One region of the Arthrobacter sp. NPDC080082 genome, then DNA from elsewhere that is predicted to be linked to it. Evidence: riboswitches for the same ligand, from Rfam matches in the RefSeq annotation. Region 1 holds a riboswitch; the other holds the start of a gene.
The links. Region 1 has a riboswitch for cyclic di-AMP ahead of AB0O44_RS05790 (NlpC/P60 family protein). Riboswitches for the same ligand answer to the same signal wherever they lie in the genome.
Positions count from the first base shown of each region.

Region 2: it holds a riboswitch for cyclic di-AMP, as region 1 does, so the genes downstream of both, AB0O44_RS11870 (glycoside hydrolase family 16 protein) here and AB0O44_RS05790 (NlpC/P60 family protein) in region 1, are expected to answer to the same signal.

Region 1 is NZ_JBFBKQ010000002.1:303,165-310,356, reverse strand. It holds gene AB0O44_RS05810 (hypothetical protein) at 1-14, opposite strand, end outside; gene AB0O44_RS05805 (DUF5129 domain-containing protein) at 127-1,683, shown strand; gene AB0O44_RS05800 (cupin domain-containing protein) at 1,768-2,145, shown strand; gene AB0O44_RS05795 (dihydrofolate reductase family protein) at 2,155-2,781, shown strand; gene AB0O44_RS05790 (NlpC/P60 family protein) at 2,835-3,596, opposite strand; cyclic di-AMP (ydaO/yuaA leader) riboswitch at 3,599-3,793, opposite strand; gene AB0O44_RS05785 (hypothetical protein) at 3,927-4,178, shown strand; gene AB0O44_RS05780 (DNA alkylation repair protein) at 4,207-4,851, opposite strand; gene AB0O44_RS05775 (N-acetyltransferase family protein) at 4,892-5,407, opposite strand; gene AB0O44_RS05770 (FAD-dependent oxidoreductase) at 5,404-6,816, opposite strand; gene AB0O44_RS05765 (arsenate reductase ArsC) at 6,819-7,192, opposite strand, start outside.
Region 2 is NZ_JBFBKQ010000005.1:168,475-175,666, reverse strand. It holds gene AB0O44_RS11880 (MFS transporter) at 1-723, shown strand, start outside; gene AB0O44_RS11875 (class II glutamine amidotransferase) at 800-1,669, opposite strand; gene AB0O44_RS11870 (glycoside hydrolase family 16 protein) at 1,722-2,777, opposite strand; cyclic di-AMP (ydaO/yuaA leader) riboswitch at 2,784-2,934, opposite strand; gene AB0O44_RS11865 (AarF/UbiB family protein) at 3,109-4,818, opposite strand; gene AB0O44_RS11860 (PadR family transcriptional regulator) at 4,824-5,363, opposite strand; gene AB0O44_RS11855 (polysaccharide deacetylase family protein) at 5,468-6,376, opposite strand; gene AB0O44_RS11850 (LCP family protein) at 6,512-7,192, opposite strand, start outside.

The sequences.
Region 1 (7,192 bases):
TTCGGCTGGCTCATGCCGACAGTATGCGAGGACCACCCGCACCGGTCATGGTGTCTTTGGACCCTTTCAGCCCGGCCGGTCCGCCGCGAGTCTGGGACAACACGCCTTCTGCAGATGGTGGGACCGATGGGGACCTTTACCGCCGCCAGGTTTGCCGCGTTCCTGGCACTCGCCGCGGCCCTCGCCTTGGCGCTCGTTCAGGGACCCGCCGTGACCGGAGCAGTCGTCGCGGCACCGGCTGCGGCGATCGTCACGGGCACCACCACCGCCGCCGGCCCCACGGGAGAAGTCCGCACAGACCTAGTCCGCGCCGGCACCACGCCCACAGACGTCGTCGTCGTAGACCGGGCGGGCGTCCTGGACCTCGCCACGCTCCTGCCGGCGGTCCGGCGGATCGAGTTCTACCAGCCCACCAAGGTCGCGGTCTACACGTACAACGGCACGGCCTCGGACAACCTGAATGAGGAGGTGTTGCGCTACGCCCGGGCGGAGCACCCGGACTGGATCAGCCCCGACGGTCAGAAGTGGGCGGACGGGCTTTTCATTTTCGCGCTCGACCCGGTGGGCCGCCACGTCGGCACCTACATGGGTGAGGACCGGAAGGTCTCCCCCGGGGCACGGACGGACATCCAGGACGCGTCCAAGGACCTGCTCCGCGACGCGCAGTGGACGGACGGGACCATCGCCGGCATCCGCCGCGGCGCGGAACTGATCAACCAGCCCTGGTACCGCAGCGCCGCGTTCCTCATCTCCCTGTGGATCGGCGCGGGACTCGCCGCCGCCGCAGCCGCCGCCTGGCTCCTGGTCCGCTGGCGCACCCGGGTGGGGTGCCGCCGGGAGACCGCAAAGGGAGATGCCGCCTACGCCCGGGTGAGCATGGACCTGCCGGTCACCGAACTCAATGCCGGCACCATCCCCGCCGCCTCCCGCTACGGCGGCACGGTCCTGGAAAAGCACCGCAGTTTCCTCGGCCGGTACGACGCCGCGACGGCGCTCTCCAACCGGGTCCACGCCCTCACCCGACGGCAGCAAGGGAAACGCTCGTCCCTGGCGCTGGCCCGGCAGTTCGCGGACGCCGCCGCGGAACTGGACGCCCTGGATGACGTCATCTCCGACGCGAACGCGCTGCTGAACCGGAGCCCGCTCTGGCCCACCGCATGGGACCGCCAACTCGCTCCCTTTCGGCGGGACCTGGCCGGCATCGAGGACCTCCTCCGCAAGAGCCACGGCGCGGGCGACTCGGCGACCGCCGCCGCGCTGCGGTCCTTCCGCGACCGCAGCCAGGGCGACATGGAGGGCTGGACCGCGGACCTCGCGGGCGGCACCCTCGGCCCGGAGGATGCGCTGGACCGGCTCCGGGACGCCCGCACGGAACTGACCGAACTGCTGAACCGGCACGCGGAGACCGTGATCGAGGGTTTCGCCCGCACCGAACGGGAGGCGCGGCTGATGCGCCGGGAGATGGAAGAGGCCCGGTCCGGCACGGGCGGCAGGAAGCGGCCCGGCTACGAGCCCAGCATCCTTGGCACGGTCTACCCGTCCACCTATTTCTTCTCCGTTCCCGCGTTCTCCTCCGGCTTCACCACCGGGGTGACCAGCATCAATTCGGCCCGGGGCGGCACCACGGGGTACGGAGTCAGCGGGGGCAGCTTTTCCGGCTCCGGAAGCTCCTCCAGCTTCTAGGAAAACCGTATCGACAACCCCTGCGCAAGCGAGGATCGTAGGCCTTGTCCGTAGTTACCATTCCCTAAGGAAAGAGGCAGAGCGATGCCTGCTGTCGCTGTTTCCCAGTTGCAGGTGAAGTCCCATGACATGCCGGACGAAAAACGCCGCCCGGACAAGACCGAGGTGGATATCGTCACCCTCGACGACTACACAATCGGCCGTTTCACGTTCCAGCCGGGCTGGCGCTGGTCCGACTGCATCAAACCGGTGGTCCACACCGAAATGTGCCAGCTAAGCCACGTCGGCTTCTGTGTTTCCGGCAGACTCACCGTCGAGACCACCGACGGCAACCGGGCGGAAATCGCAGGCGGCCACTCCTACACCATCCCGCCGGGGCACGACGCGTGGGTCGAGGGCGGGGATCCGTTCGTGGGGATCGAATTCGTCAGCGCCGCGGGCTACGCGAAGCCCGGCGGATAGGGCGGATCCTTGCGGAAGATCATCCTGTCCTTCCAGGTCTCCCTCGACGGCTTCATGGAGGGCCCGCACGCGGACCTCAGCTGGCACCGGGTTGATGCCGAACTGCACGAGCACTTCAACGACCAGTTGCGCACCATGGGCGCCTTCCTCGACGGCCGGGTCACCTACGAGCTGATGGCCGGGTTCTGGCCCACGGCGGACCAGGACCCGGACTGCCCGCCCGCCGTCGCGGACTTCGCCGCCATCTGGCGGGAGATGCCCAAGTACGTCTACTCCCGCACCCTGCCGGAGGCCGGCTGGAACACCACGGTGGTGCGCGACGTCGACGCCGGGCAGGTGCGGGCGCTCAAGGCAGCCCCCGGCGGCGACCTGGCACTGGGCGGGGCGGAGCTGGCCGATTCCTTCCGCCGGCTCGAGCTGATCGACGAGTACTGGATCTACGTCCACCCGGTGCTGGTGGGCCGCGGAACGCCGCTGTTCAAGGCCGCCGCCGCGCCAACCGACCTGACGCTGCTGGAGACCCGGACGTTCCGCAACGGCGTGGCACTGCTGCGGTACGCGGCGAATCCCGACGCGGCGGACCAGAGCGCAGACCACGCGATCTCAGACAACGAAACCGGCGCCCGGCAGCCGTGAGGGCTGCCGGGCGCCGGCCCGGTACTACTTAACGTTACTGCTGAACGCGGGGGTTAGGCCCCCGCGCGGACGAAGGTCACGCCGCCGGTGGCGGTCAGCCAGGACAGCGGGTGGACGATCGTCTGGTTGGAGCCGTTCATACCGCCGCTGATCGCCTGGCCGTTGCCGGCGTAGATGGCGACGTGGCCGGACTGGACGATCATGTCGCCCGGCTGCGGGTCGGAGACGACCTTGCCGTAGTTGAGGAACTGCTGCGGGCCGAGGTCGCCCACCGGGATGCCTGCGGCGCCGAGCGCCTTCTCCACCATGGCGGTGCAGTCCTGCGTGATGCCGATCTGGCTGTACGCTGCAGAAAGCATGGCGGCGTTGACGCCACCGGCGGGGGCGGCGGCCGGAGCCGGCGCCGGTGCGGCGGCCTGGACGGTCACCTTCGCCACCGGGGCGGCCGGGACCTGGGCCACGGGGGCCTTGACGGCGGCGGGCGCGGCGGCAGGTGCCGGAGCCGGGGCCTCGACAACGGGCGCCGGGGTGGTGGCCACGGCCGGGCGGTCGAAGCTGATCTGCACGGCGGAGTCGGCGGTCACCGGGGCGGTAACCTTGCCGGCGACGTCGGCGTGCGAGACGGGTGCGGATTCCCGTTCGGCGGGGACGTTGCCGGCGGCGTTGGCCGCCATGCCGCTGGTCAGGACCAGGCCGGAGGCTGCGAGGACGACGGCGGCCTGCCGGCCCACGGTGCCGGTCGCCGCGGCGAAGGCGGCACCCCGACCGGTAGTTGCGGTGGTGCCGGGGCGCGCGTCAGTAGAGCGTGAAGTCATGATGTACCTCTCCCAAAGCCTGCGAGGTGAGCTGTCGGATTCGGATGGGAGACACCCGGCCGCGGGTCCGTCTGGGCGGACACTGCGCGGCTTCACCCCAAGACCCGCCCGTGGGCAGGTCGCGATTGGTTTCCCCGTCTCTGCCAGCTGGTTGCGAGGATGCCCTGGACCGCGGCAGAGTTAGGCAATCGGTCCGGGGGTGCCCGTCTCGGAAACCAACGGGCACCTCTCCACGGTAACGGCCATCCTCCCGAATGTCACATTAAGGTAACGGCAGAGGCGTCCCGGCGGGGCTACGATGATCCCACCATGTCCCGAGCGGAGGATCCGATGAATCCCCATTGTGTCGCGATCTGCCAGCTGAGCGATCAGCCGCAGGAAGACTTCGACGTGAATACCGAGCTGCTGGTTCTCGAGGGGAAGGAGATCCACGTCGCCACCTGGGATGCCGAGCCGCGCGACGGCGGCTTCGACCTGCACGTGCTGAACGACAGGGTGGACGCGCTGGGCTTCATGGTGGTGACGGACTGGGAGTTCCTGGACGGCAAGGCCTACGCCGTCGTCGAGCGCCGGCCCGCCTGAGTCCCGCCGCCCCGCGCACCGAGTATCCCTAGAGTTCGCCGCCCGCTTCCCGTTCGACGCGCTCGATGGCGGCCCTCACCATCTCCTCCGCCGACGGACCGCCGTCGCGGCCGCCGTCCGCCATGCCGTTGGCCAGGGCCTGGGCCGCCCGGCGCCGGAACCGCGCCCAGTCCCCCGCGCCCTTCCGGAGTTCGCGCAGCGGCGCCAGCAGGGCCGCGCGGCGAAGCCAGGGGTCGGGATCGCCCAGCCACCGGTCCAGGACGGCCTCGGCGCGGGCCCGGGCCTGCCCGCCCAGCCCGGCGATAAGCGGCCCCACCACGTCCACCGCCAGCGGGTCCGCGAGGTCGGGCAGGTGCGCGCCGCGGAGGAAGCCTTCGATCCGGGTCAGGTCCGAGTTGTCCAGGTGCCGCAGGGCAGATTGGAGGAGCACGACGGCGGCCAGGCGGCGCTCGAACACGGGCACGGCCCACAGTTCCGAACTGAGCGCGGTGAGACCGTCCCGGTCCAGTTGCCGGTGCCGGCGGAGCGCGTCGCGGACGGTGCCCCGGACGGCGCCAACGGAGGCGCCGTAGACCGAGAGCCCGGGCCCGAAGCGGTCCTGCCCGGCCTCGGCGCGTTGCCAGGAACTCTCACGCTGCAGTGTCGCGTCTATGAAGTCACCGGCCTCGCTCACCGTCCCATTCTTCCGCACCGGCCGTGGGCCCCGTGTCCGGCTAGTGGTCCGGGCTGCGGTACTCCATCAGGACGGTGTCCCGCCACTGCCCGGCGAGCGGCCCATAGGACATCAGGCCAATCCGGCGCCGGGTTCCCACCACGGTGAAGCCCAGGCGTTCGTGCAGGGCCAGGGAGGCGGTGTTCTCCGGGAAGATGGTCGACTGGATGGTCCAGATGCCGGCCTCCCGGCAGCGGCCGATGAGCTCCGCGAGGAGTCGGGCACCGTGGCCGCGGCCCCGCGCGGCGGCGGCGAGGTAGAGGGAGTGTTCCACCACGCCGCGGTAGACGGGGCGGGTGGACACCGGCGAGACGGCTGCCCAGCCGAGGACGGCGAAGTCGTCCTCCAGCACCAGGCGGACGTCCGGGCGGCGTCCTTTATCGAAGCTCTCCCAGGACGGCGGCTCCGCCTCAAAGGTCGCGTGGCCGGTGGCGATGCCTTCGGCCCAGACCGCCCGGACGGCGGCCCAGTCCGCGGCGGTGAGATCCCTGATGCGGAGGCCCGCCCCGGCGCTCATCCGGCGTCCGCTTCGCCGCCGCGCCCGTGCAGCAATCCCGTGGGAAAACCGAGGAGGACGGGCTCCGGTGCAGTGCAGCAGCCGCCGCCTGCCCCGGCTGGCGCCGACGTCCCGGCCGTGGCGGGCGCATCGGCTAAGGCGGGCGCATCGCAGCTGCTGCCGATGTCCGTTGAGCAAACCCCGGTCTCCGGCAGCTCCAAGTGCACGGTGTCCGCCGCCTCCCGGTCGCCGGCCAGCGCCGCGGCCACGGAACGGACCTGTTCGTAGCCGGTGGCGAGCAGGAAGGTCGGGGCGCGGCCATAGGACTTCATGCCCACGATGTAGAAGTCTTCCTCCGGGTGCGCCAGCATCCGCGCCCCGTGCGGTTCCACGGTGCCGCAGGAGTGGAACTCCGGGTCGATCAGCGGCGCGAGCTGCCGCGGCGCCTCCACGCCCGGGTCAAGGTCCAACCGGAGCTCCCGCAGCACGTCCAGGTCCGGGCGGAAGCCGGTCGCGGGGACCACGACGTCGGCGCTGAGCGTGCGCCCGTCGGTGGCCGTGAGTGTGACCTGGGTGCCGTTCAGGGAGACGGCGGCGATGCCGAACCGCGTGTGCAGCTGCACGGTCCCGTCCTGGACGAGGCCGCGGAGCCGGCTGCCGAGCAGGCCTCTGGCGGCGAGGCCGTCGGCGTCTCCGCCGCCGTAGACCTTGGCGGCGGAGGCGCCGCGGATTGCCCAGAGGATCCGGGTGCCGGGCTCCTGGGCCGCCAGGTCGGCGAGGTGGATCAGGGTGTTGGCGGCGGAGTGTCCGGAACCGACCACGACGGCGGTGCGGCCGGCGAAGGTTTCACGGTCGCGGCCCCGCACGTCCGGCAGCGGCGGAGAGATCCGGGCAGTGGCGGCCGGCTCGCCGCGGGCTGGCAGGCCGGAGGTGCCGAGCGGGTTGCGGGTGGACCAGGTGCCGGAGGCGTCGATGACGGCGGCGGCCCGCACCTCGCGGGTGCCGCCCCCGGACTCCTCGATCCGGAGCAGGAACGGCGTACCGGCGCGGTTCCGGCTGTGCGTCTTGTCCAGTCCCTCACGGGTGACGGCGGTGACCCGGGCACCGGCGTGCAGGCGCCCGGCGATGGCGGGCAGCGCGGCCAGCGGCTCCAGGTACCGGTCGATGAGATCCCCGCCGGTGGGCAGACCCGACGGCTTCGGCGCTTCCCAACCGGCGGCGTCGAGCAACCGCACGGCCGCCGGGTCGGTGTTGTACTGCCACGGCGAGAACAGCCGAATGTGGCGCCACTGCCGGATGGCATCGGCCGGGGCCGCCCCGGCCTCGAAAATCACGGGTTCGAGGCCCCTCTCGAGCAGGTGCGCCGCGGCGGCGAGTCCTACCGGACCGGCGCCGATGATGGCGACGGGAAGGGATCCGGTGACGGCCATGGTCAGTCCTCCTTCAGGGATGCGATGAGTTCCTCGATGCGGGCCTTGATCTCGTCGCGGATAGGCCGGACCGACTCCACGCCCTTGCCGGCCGGGTCGGCGAGTTCCCAGTCCTCGTAGCGCTTGCCGGGGAAGATCGGGCAGGTGTCGCCGCAGCCCATGGTGATGACGACGTCGGATTCCTTGACGGCCTCGGTGGTGAGGACCTTGGGGATCTCGGCCGACATGTCGATGCCGAGTTCGGCCATGGCCTCGACGGCGGAGGGGTTGACCTTGTCCGCGGGCGCTGATCCGGCGGAACGGACCTCGATCTCGCCCTTGCCCAGGGTGGTGAGGAAGGCGGCGGCCATCTGGGAGCGTCCGGCGTTGTGGACGC
Region 2 (7,192 bases), on a different contig from region 1:
TTCGTGCTGGTGGAACGCCGCGCGGCCGAGCCCGTCCTGCCGCCGTGGGTGGTCTCCCGCCGGCTGCTGGCGACGACGGCGCTGGTCTCCTTCGGCGTCGGCGCCGTCATGCTGGGCCTGACCTCCTACGTGCCGACCTTCCTCGAGGGGTCCATCGCCACGTCCCCGATCCTGGCCGGGCTCGCCCTGGCGGCACTGACCATCGGCTGGCCGATCAGCGCCTCCCAGTCCGGCCGCTTCTATCTGCGCCTGGGTTTCCGGACCACCGCGCTGATCGGCATCAGCATCACCGTGGTGGGGACCGCGGTGCTGGCGTTGACCGCCTCCTCGCCGAGTGTGCTCCTGGTCGCGGCCAGCTGCTTCATCGTGGGGCTGGGCCTGGGGCTTGTCGCCACGCCCACGCTGATCGCCGCCCAGTCCAGCGTGGAGTGGAACGAACGCGGCGTGGTGACCGGCACCAACCTGTTCGCCCGATCGATCGGCAGCTCGATCGGCGTGGCGGTCTTCGGCGCCGTCGCCAACGCAATCTACGCCGGGACCCCGGGCGGGGACACCAACCCCGGGACCGTCGTCACGGCCTCCGGCGCGGTGTTCCTGGCGGTGCTGGTGGGCGCGGTGCTGACGGTGATCGCCGTCGTCGCGATGCCCGCCACGGGCCGGAAACCCGCCGAACAGGCCCACGCCGGTGACGCCGCGGATTCCGCGGTGGCGGAACGCAGCTAGGCGCTTTGCTTGTTAGGGACGGGGCTTGTGAGGGACGGGGCTTGTTAGGGACGGGGCAGTCTAGGGACGGGGCTGGCTAGGGACGCTGCGAGGCGGCGGCCTCGGGGCTGAGATCCGAGAGGTCGAGCCGGTGCCGGGGCCCGTCCGGGAACGGAAACGTGGACGTGACTGCCAGGTCCGGGCCCACCCGCAGCATTTCCCCGGGGGCCAGCGCACGCCAGCCGGGGTCGTGGTCCATCGGCTCGGTGGCGATCAGCACCTGCGGCCCGGCGGCGAGGTCCTCGCTGTGGGCGTGGATGCGGTGGCTGCGCGCCTCCAGCGGCGCGGCCGGGCCGTGGATCCGCCCGGGATCGCGCTCCAGCAGGTGCAGCTCATGGGTTTCCGGGTAGCGCAGCGCCCACAGCTCCGTGGCCGTGGTGACGATCAGGTTCAGGCTGAGCACCGGCAGTTCGGCGGCGGCCCAGGCCACGGCGTGGGTGATCCCGGCGCCGACGTCGCCGTCCGCCCGCCGGGTTTCGGCGGTGATCAGGGCGAAGAGGCGTTCGCTGTCCGTCTGCCCCCGGACCAGGTCGGCGACACCGAACTCCGCGAGCCGTGCGTCCAGCCGGTCCAGGTCACCGAAGGCGCCGTTGTGCGCGAACAGCCGCCCGTCCTGCTCGAACGGGTGGGTGTTGGCCACGGTGTGGGCGCCGGTGCTGGCGTAGCGGACATGCGCGAGGAACGTGGTGCTCCGCAGCGTCCTGGCCTCCCGGGCGAAGGCGTGGTCCTCCCACGCCGCGAGCGGCTGTTTCGCCACGTGCGGCTGTCCGAACTCGTCGAAGGTGCCGATGCCCGCCCCGTCCGGCTCGCGCCGGCTCTGGACGGACAGGCTGTCCGGCGCGTCGAGCAGCCAAAACGTGGCGCGGACCGTTCGGGCGCCGGCGTGGAGCCCGAACAGTCGGCACATGGTGGCTCCTCCGTGGTTTACGCGGCGTTATGGGAGCCAGTGTACGTCCGGGCTACTGCCAGGCGCGGACGTAATCCACCAGGACCTGCGACGCCGGGCCGTAGGCCGGGTTGGTCGAGGAGGCACCGACGTTCAGGACCAGGTACTGCGGGGCGTTGCCGTCGTTGGTCGGGTAGGACTTGACCTTGACGCCGTCGAAGTAGACGTCCGAGGAGCTGGCCATCCGGTGCAGGCCGAAGGTGTGGTACTCGTTGGCCCAGTTGCCCCCCACGCCGCCCTGGTTCTGGGCGCCGCTGGTGGAGTGGTAGTTGACCGTCATCTTGGCCTTGAGGACCTCGGCGATGTCGTTCTCGCCGGTGGCGGGCCAGGACTGGCCGGTGGACCAGAATGCCGGCCAGTTGTAGAGGCCGTTGGCGTTGCCGGGGAACTTGATCCGGGCCTCGACGTAGCCGGTGGTGAACTGGTAGCCGGTGCCGGCGCCGCCGCGGGGGTTGGAGGAGACCAGCGCACCGGAAGTGGCCGACGCCAGGTTCAGGACCAGGTTGCCGTTGCTGACCGAGACGTTGGCGGGGCTGGTGCTGACCTTGTTCATAGTTCCGCAGCCGGGCGCGAACCAGCAGGCGGCCCACTTGTTGGTATCCAGGCCGGCGCCGTTGAAGTCGTCGTTGAAGGCCAGGGACCAGTTGCCGGGGACACCCAGGGGAGCGGGGCCGCCGGTGGAGGCTACGGCGAGGGCGGGTGCCGGGGCGGCCTGCACCGCGGCGGGCGCGGGGGCGGCTGCCGGGGGAGCGGCCTGCACCGGTGCGGGGGCCGCGGTGGTTGCCGGGGCGGCGGCCGCCGTGCTGGCCGGTGCGGCCGGTGTTGCCGACGGCGAGGCCGGGGCGGAGGCGGGGGCGGCCTGGGAGACCTCCGACGCCTGCGCCTGGGTCAGGCTGTTCAGGGTGGCCTGGCCGAGTGAACCGAGGCCGACGACGGCGACGGCCGCCGCGGCGGCGAGGGACAGGACGCGGGGGGACTTCAGCCGAAGGGCGGTGCGTCGAAGGGGGGAGGGAGCGGACTGGTCACGACGGCGCGCGGGGGCGCACGTCTGATCCTGGGGTGCAGACATGGAAGGTTTACCTCTCAACGCCTGCGGAGTTAGCTGTCGGGTTCGGATGAGGTCATCCGGCCGTGGGACACCACGGCTTCACCCCGAGGGCAGGCCAACGCCATACCCGGGACACTTGGGTCCCCCGCCTCTGCCTTATATCTAGCGGATCCCGGGCGCGGCAGAGCTCAGCGACGCACGGAATTGGGACCAACGTTGACGGTCCACCCGTCGACCGTACGGCATCGAGCCGGTTAATCACAATTAAGTAACGGCAGTCACCGGCCTCCGCGTGGCGGCTTGAGATGCAGCCGGGCCGCGTCAGCGGCGGGCTTAGGGAACAAAGCGGCGGTCAGGGTCCGCGGCGTCCCGGCCAGGCGGAATGCAGCAGCGGGAGCACGGAGACGGCCAGGAGTGCCGTTCCGAGCACCGGGTCGTCGTGCCGGAGGATGGCGCCGGCAATCAGCAGGGCGGCGAAGAGGAGGGCGGACACCGCGCGGCGCACGGTGCGGTCCAGCCGGGCCACCTGGCGCTCCAGCCGGGGGTTGCCCACGGTCAGGGAACCCTCCTCGGCGCGCGCCGCCAGCCGGTCGAGGCGCTGCGGCAGGCGGAAGGCCACCGCCGCGGCGTCGAAGACCTGGCGGCCGGCGTCCTGCAGGAGGTTTCCGCGCTCCTCGCGCAGCAGCCGTGCCGCGTACGGCTCCACCGAGTCCCAGAGGTTGAAGCGCGGGTCGAGGGAACTGCACACCCCGGAGGTGAGCGACATCGCCCGGATGATGAGCAGGAAATTCTCCGGGACCTGAAACGGCAGCGAGCGGACCAGTTCGCCGAACTCGTTGGCGAAGGCCAGGAACTCCCGCGGGTCCACCTCGCGCAGTTCGGCGAAGCCCATGCCGCCGAAGCGGGTGAACAGCCGGGACATGGCCCGCTCCAGTTCGGCGGTATCCGCCGTGGGCAGCAGCACCCCGATCTCGCCGATCGCAGAGACCAGGCCTCCGCCGTCGCGCGCGGCCGCCGCGATGAGCAGCTTCCGCAGCCCGCTCCGGGTGCCCGGGGGCACCTCGCCCATCATGCCGAAATCGATGAACGTCAGCCGCCAGGGCAGCCCTCCGGCGCCGGGGGCCGGGGTGACGAAGATGTTCCCCGGGTGCGGGTCGGCATGGAAGAACCCGGTGGTGAAGAGCTGGTCGAACATCACCGATGCGAAGAGCGGAGCCACCTCCACGGGGTCTATCCCCGTGGCGCGGAGGCCGTCCGTGTCCGTGATCTTGATGGCGGTGACGTCTTCCAGGGTCAGGACCCGGCGGGTGGTCCGTTCCCAGGCGACGCGGGGGACCGCCACCCGCTCGTCGCCGGCGAAGTCGGCGTCGAACCGCTCGGAGTTGGCCGCCTCCTGCAGGTAGTCGACCTCCTCGAGGCTGGTCTGGGCGAACTCCTCCACCAGGGAGGGCATGTCCGCCCGGTCCGAGACCAGCCGGAAGTGGCTCAGCCAGCCGCCCACCCGGCGCAGGGCGGCCAGGTCGACGTCGACGATCGCCTCGATCCCGGGGCGCTGAACCTTCACCACGACGCCGCTCATGCCGGCATCCTCCGCCGCCGCGGGCAGCAGCGTCGCGCGGTGCGCCTGCCCGAGGGACGCCGCGGCGATGGGCGTCTCCTCGATGACGGCGAAGATGTTCTCCAGCGGTGTGCCCAGTTCTGCCTCGGCCAGGTCCCGGATGGCCGGGAACGCGACCGGGGGAACCTCGTCCTGGAGGTCCTCGAGTTCCCTGGTGATCTCCGGCGGGAGGACGTCCAGGCGCGAGGAGAGGAACTGGCCCACTTTGATCATCAGGCCGCCCAGCTCCACGGCCAGGGCGCGGAAGCGCCGGGCGAAGCGGATCATCCGTCGGGTCCGGCTGCGCTCGGTGATCCGTCGCAGGCCCAGGCGGGGGAGCAGCAGCTCGTGCCACCAGGTCACGGCGAGGTGCCAGGCCGCGAAGCGCAGGATCCTCCGGTAGCGGGCGCGGGTGCTCCCTGTCCCGGCCGCCGGGTCCGCCCGGGCCCGGCCAGCCTCCGCCACCCGCGTCAGTCCTGGGCCAGGATCGAGTACAGCCGGCGGCGCGCCTCGTCCAGCACGGCCACGGCCTGCTTGACCTGCTCCGGCGTGCCGGTGCGGCCCACCTGGGATGCGGCCTGGGCCAGCTCGATGCCGGCCTTCGGCAGTGCCCCGAAACCGGGGGCCTGGTCCGCGTCGGCGGACTCCCAGGGAGCGGAGGTGCCGCCGGAGACCTCTTCGCGGCCGGCGTCCGTCAGGGAATAGATCTTCCGCCCGTTGGACTCCTCGGCGCGGATCAGGCCCTCGTCGGCCAGCAGCTGCAGGGTCGGGTAGACGGAGCCGGCGCTCGGCTTCCAGCTGCCGCTGCTGCGCTCCTCGATCTCGCGGATGATCTGGTAGCCGTGCATGGGCCGCTCCGCCAGGAGCGCCAGTACGGCCGAGCGGACCTCGCCGCGGCCGGCGCGGCTGCCGGTGCGCTTTTCGAAGCGTGAACGCAGGTCCTCGACGGCCTGCCACATGCCATCAAAGCTGGGGGCGCCGAAACCGCCCATCGGGTATGAGTTACGCATGATGCTCTCCTCCAGGGGTTCGCTAACGATACTTAACGATACGTCCCGATATGCGGAAACAACAGGGTTGCGCTGTGGGCGATAGGGCTGCGGGTGTGGGAGCCTCAGGCGGCTGCGGGCCGGGGGAGGTGGACGAAGGCCTCGCCGCGCTGCTTCATCGCATCGAGGGCGCGGGCCAGGCCGGCCGCGGTCCCGCCGGCGGGGTGGTTGCCGTGGGAAATGACGATGTCCCCGGCGTGTGCGCCGGAGATTTCCTTGGCCACGGCCGGGGCGGGGAGCGTCGCACCGGCGTCGCCGTTGACGGAGAAGCCGACGGGTGTGACCCCGAGGGCGTGCACGATCTGGGCGGAGACATCGTCCAGATAGGCGGTCCCCGGCCGGAAGAAGAGCGGGCGCTTTCCGGTGAGCTCCGCGATGCGGGCGTCGTTGGTCATGATCTCGTCGTAGACCTCGCCCGGGTTGCGGGTGCCCGGAATGTTGTAGGCGCTCTTGCCGGACACGGACAGTGGCCGGTGTGAGGTGCCATGGTTGGCGAGCTCGAAGAGGGGATCCGCGGCGAGTTCAGCGGCCAGGGCGGCGTTGGCGGCGATCCAGCGGTGGTTGAGGAACAGCGTTGCCGGAACCCCGTGGCGGCGGAGTTCGATGAGGACGCCGGTGTCCGCGGCGTTGCCGCCGGTACCGCCGCAGAAGTCAAAGGTCAGGGCGACGCCGGCGGGCGCGGGCAGGCGCGAGAGCACGCCCGGGGCGGCGAGCCCCCAGTAGCCGGGGGTGCGATGGGAGAAGGCCCCAATGACCTGGTCGCGGGACGGGGCACCCTGGGGCTGGGCCGTGGCCGGGACCGGGGCAGGCTGCGCGTCGGCGCCGGCCGTCTCCACCAGCGGCCCGTCGGCCGGGGTTGCGTCGGGCTCGCGGAGATCCTTCGGGCGGCTGTCCTGAGGCAGCGCCGCCAGGGCCCCGAGGGAAAGGGCGGCAGCGGCCGCCAGGAATGACCTCCGGTCAGGGGTCCACGCCACGTGCATGTCCTTTCTCTTCGCGGCCCGGCTACTGGGTAGTCTGCGGAATCCTGCCGTCTCAAACCTCGCCCATCGTAGTGGACGCCGGGGCGTGCCGGCGCCCCGGTGACGCGGGGTCCGGTTGCGTGTCGCCCGCTACCCGCCGGCGGTGGCCTGGCAGGTCGTGTCGCTGCCGGTCTGGGACACTGCCCCGCCGGCCTGCGACGGCGGCGCCGCGGGCTTGGAACCCGTGGCGAAGTCCTCGCCGGCGTAGAGCTGGACGCCCTGAACCCCGGGGACCTGCTGCACGCTGGAGGCCGGGAGGCCGAACACCGCCGCCACGTCGGCGGCGACGTCCTCGAACCCGGAGCCGAAGTAGACCATGGTCTGCTGGCGCGGCTGGGCCGGGATGCGGGAGAGCTTCGTGAACCCGGCGTCGGAGAGGATCGTGCCGATCTCGGTGCCGCGGCTGGCGACGTTGGTGCCGTTGGCCACGGTGACCGGCTGCAGTGCCTTGTTGTAGGCGGGGGCGGCCGGGGCGCTGGAGGTCTCCGGGGCCGCCGAGGCCGGCGCGGGCTGGGACAGGTCCGGGCTGCGGCGCAGTGCGGCGAAGAGGTTGTCCGCCGCCGGCTCGTCCAGGGTCAGCCGGTTGGGATCCGACGGGGCCGGAACGGTGGGGGTGGTGATGAAGTTGACCTTGGCCGGGTCGATGTTCTTCAGCCGGTTGGCGAGGGTCAGCATGGTCGGGACCGAGGCGAGGCCGTCGTCGACGGTGAGGTTCTTGGTCATGGTGTCGGCAATGCTGAGCACCTTCTGCGGGTCGCTGAGCGTGCCGTC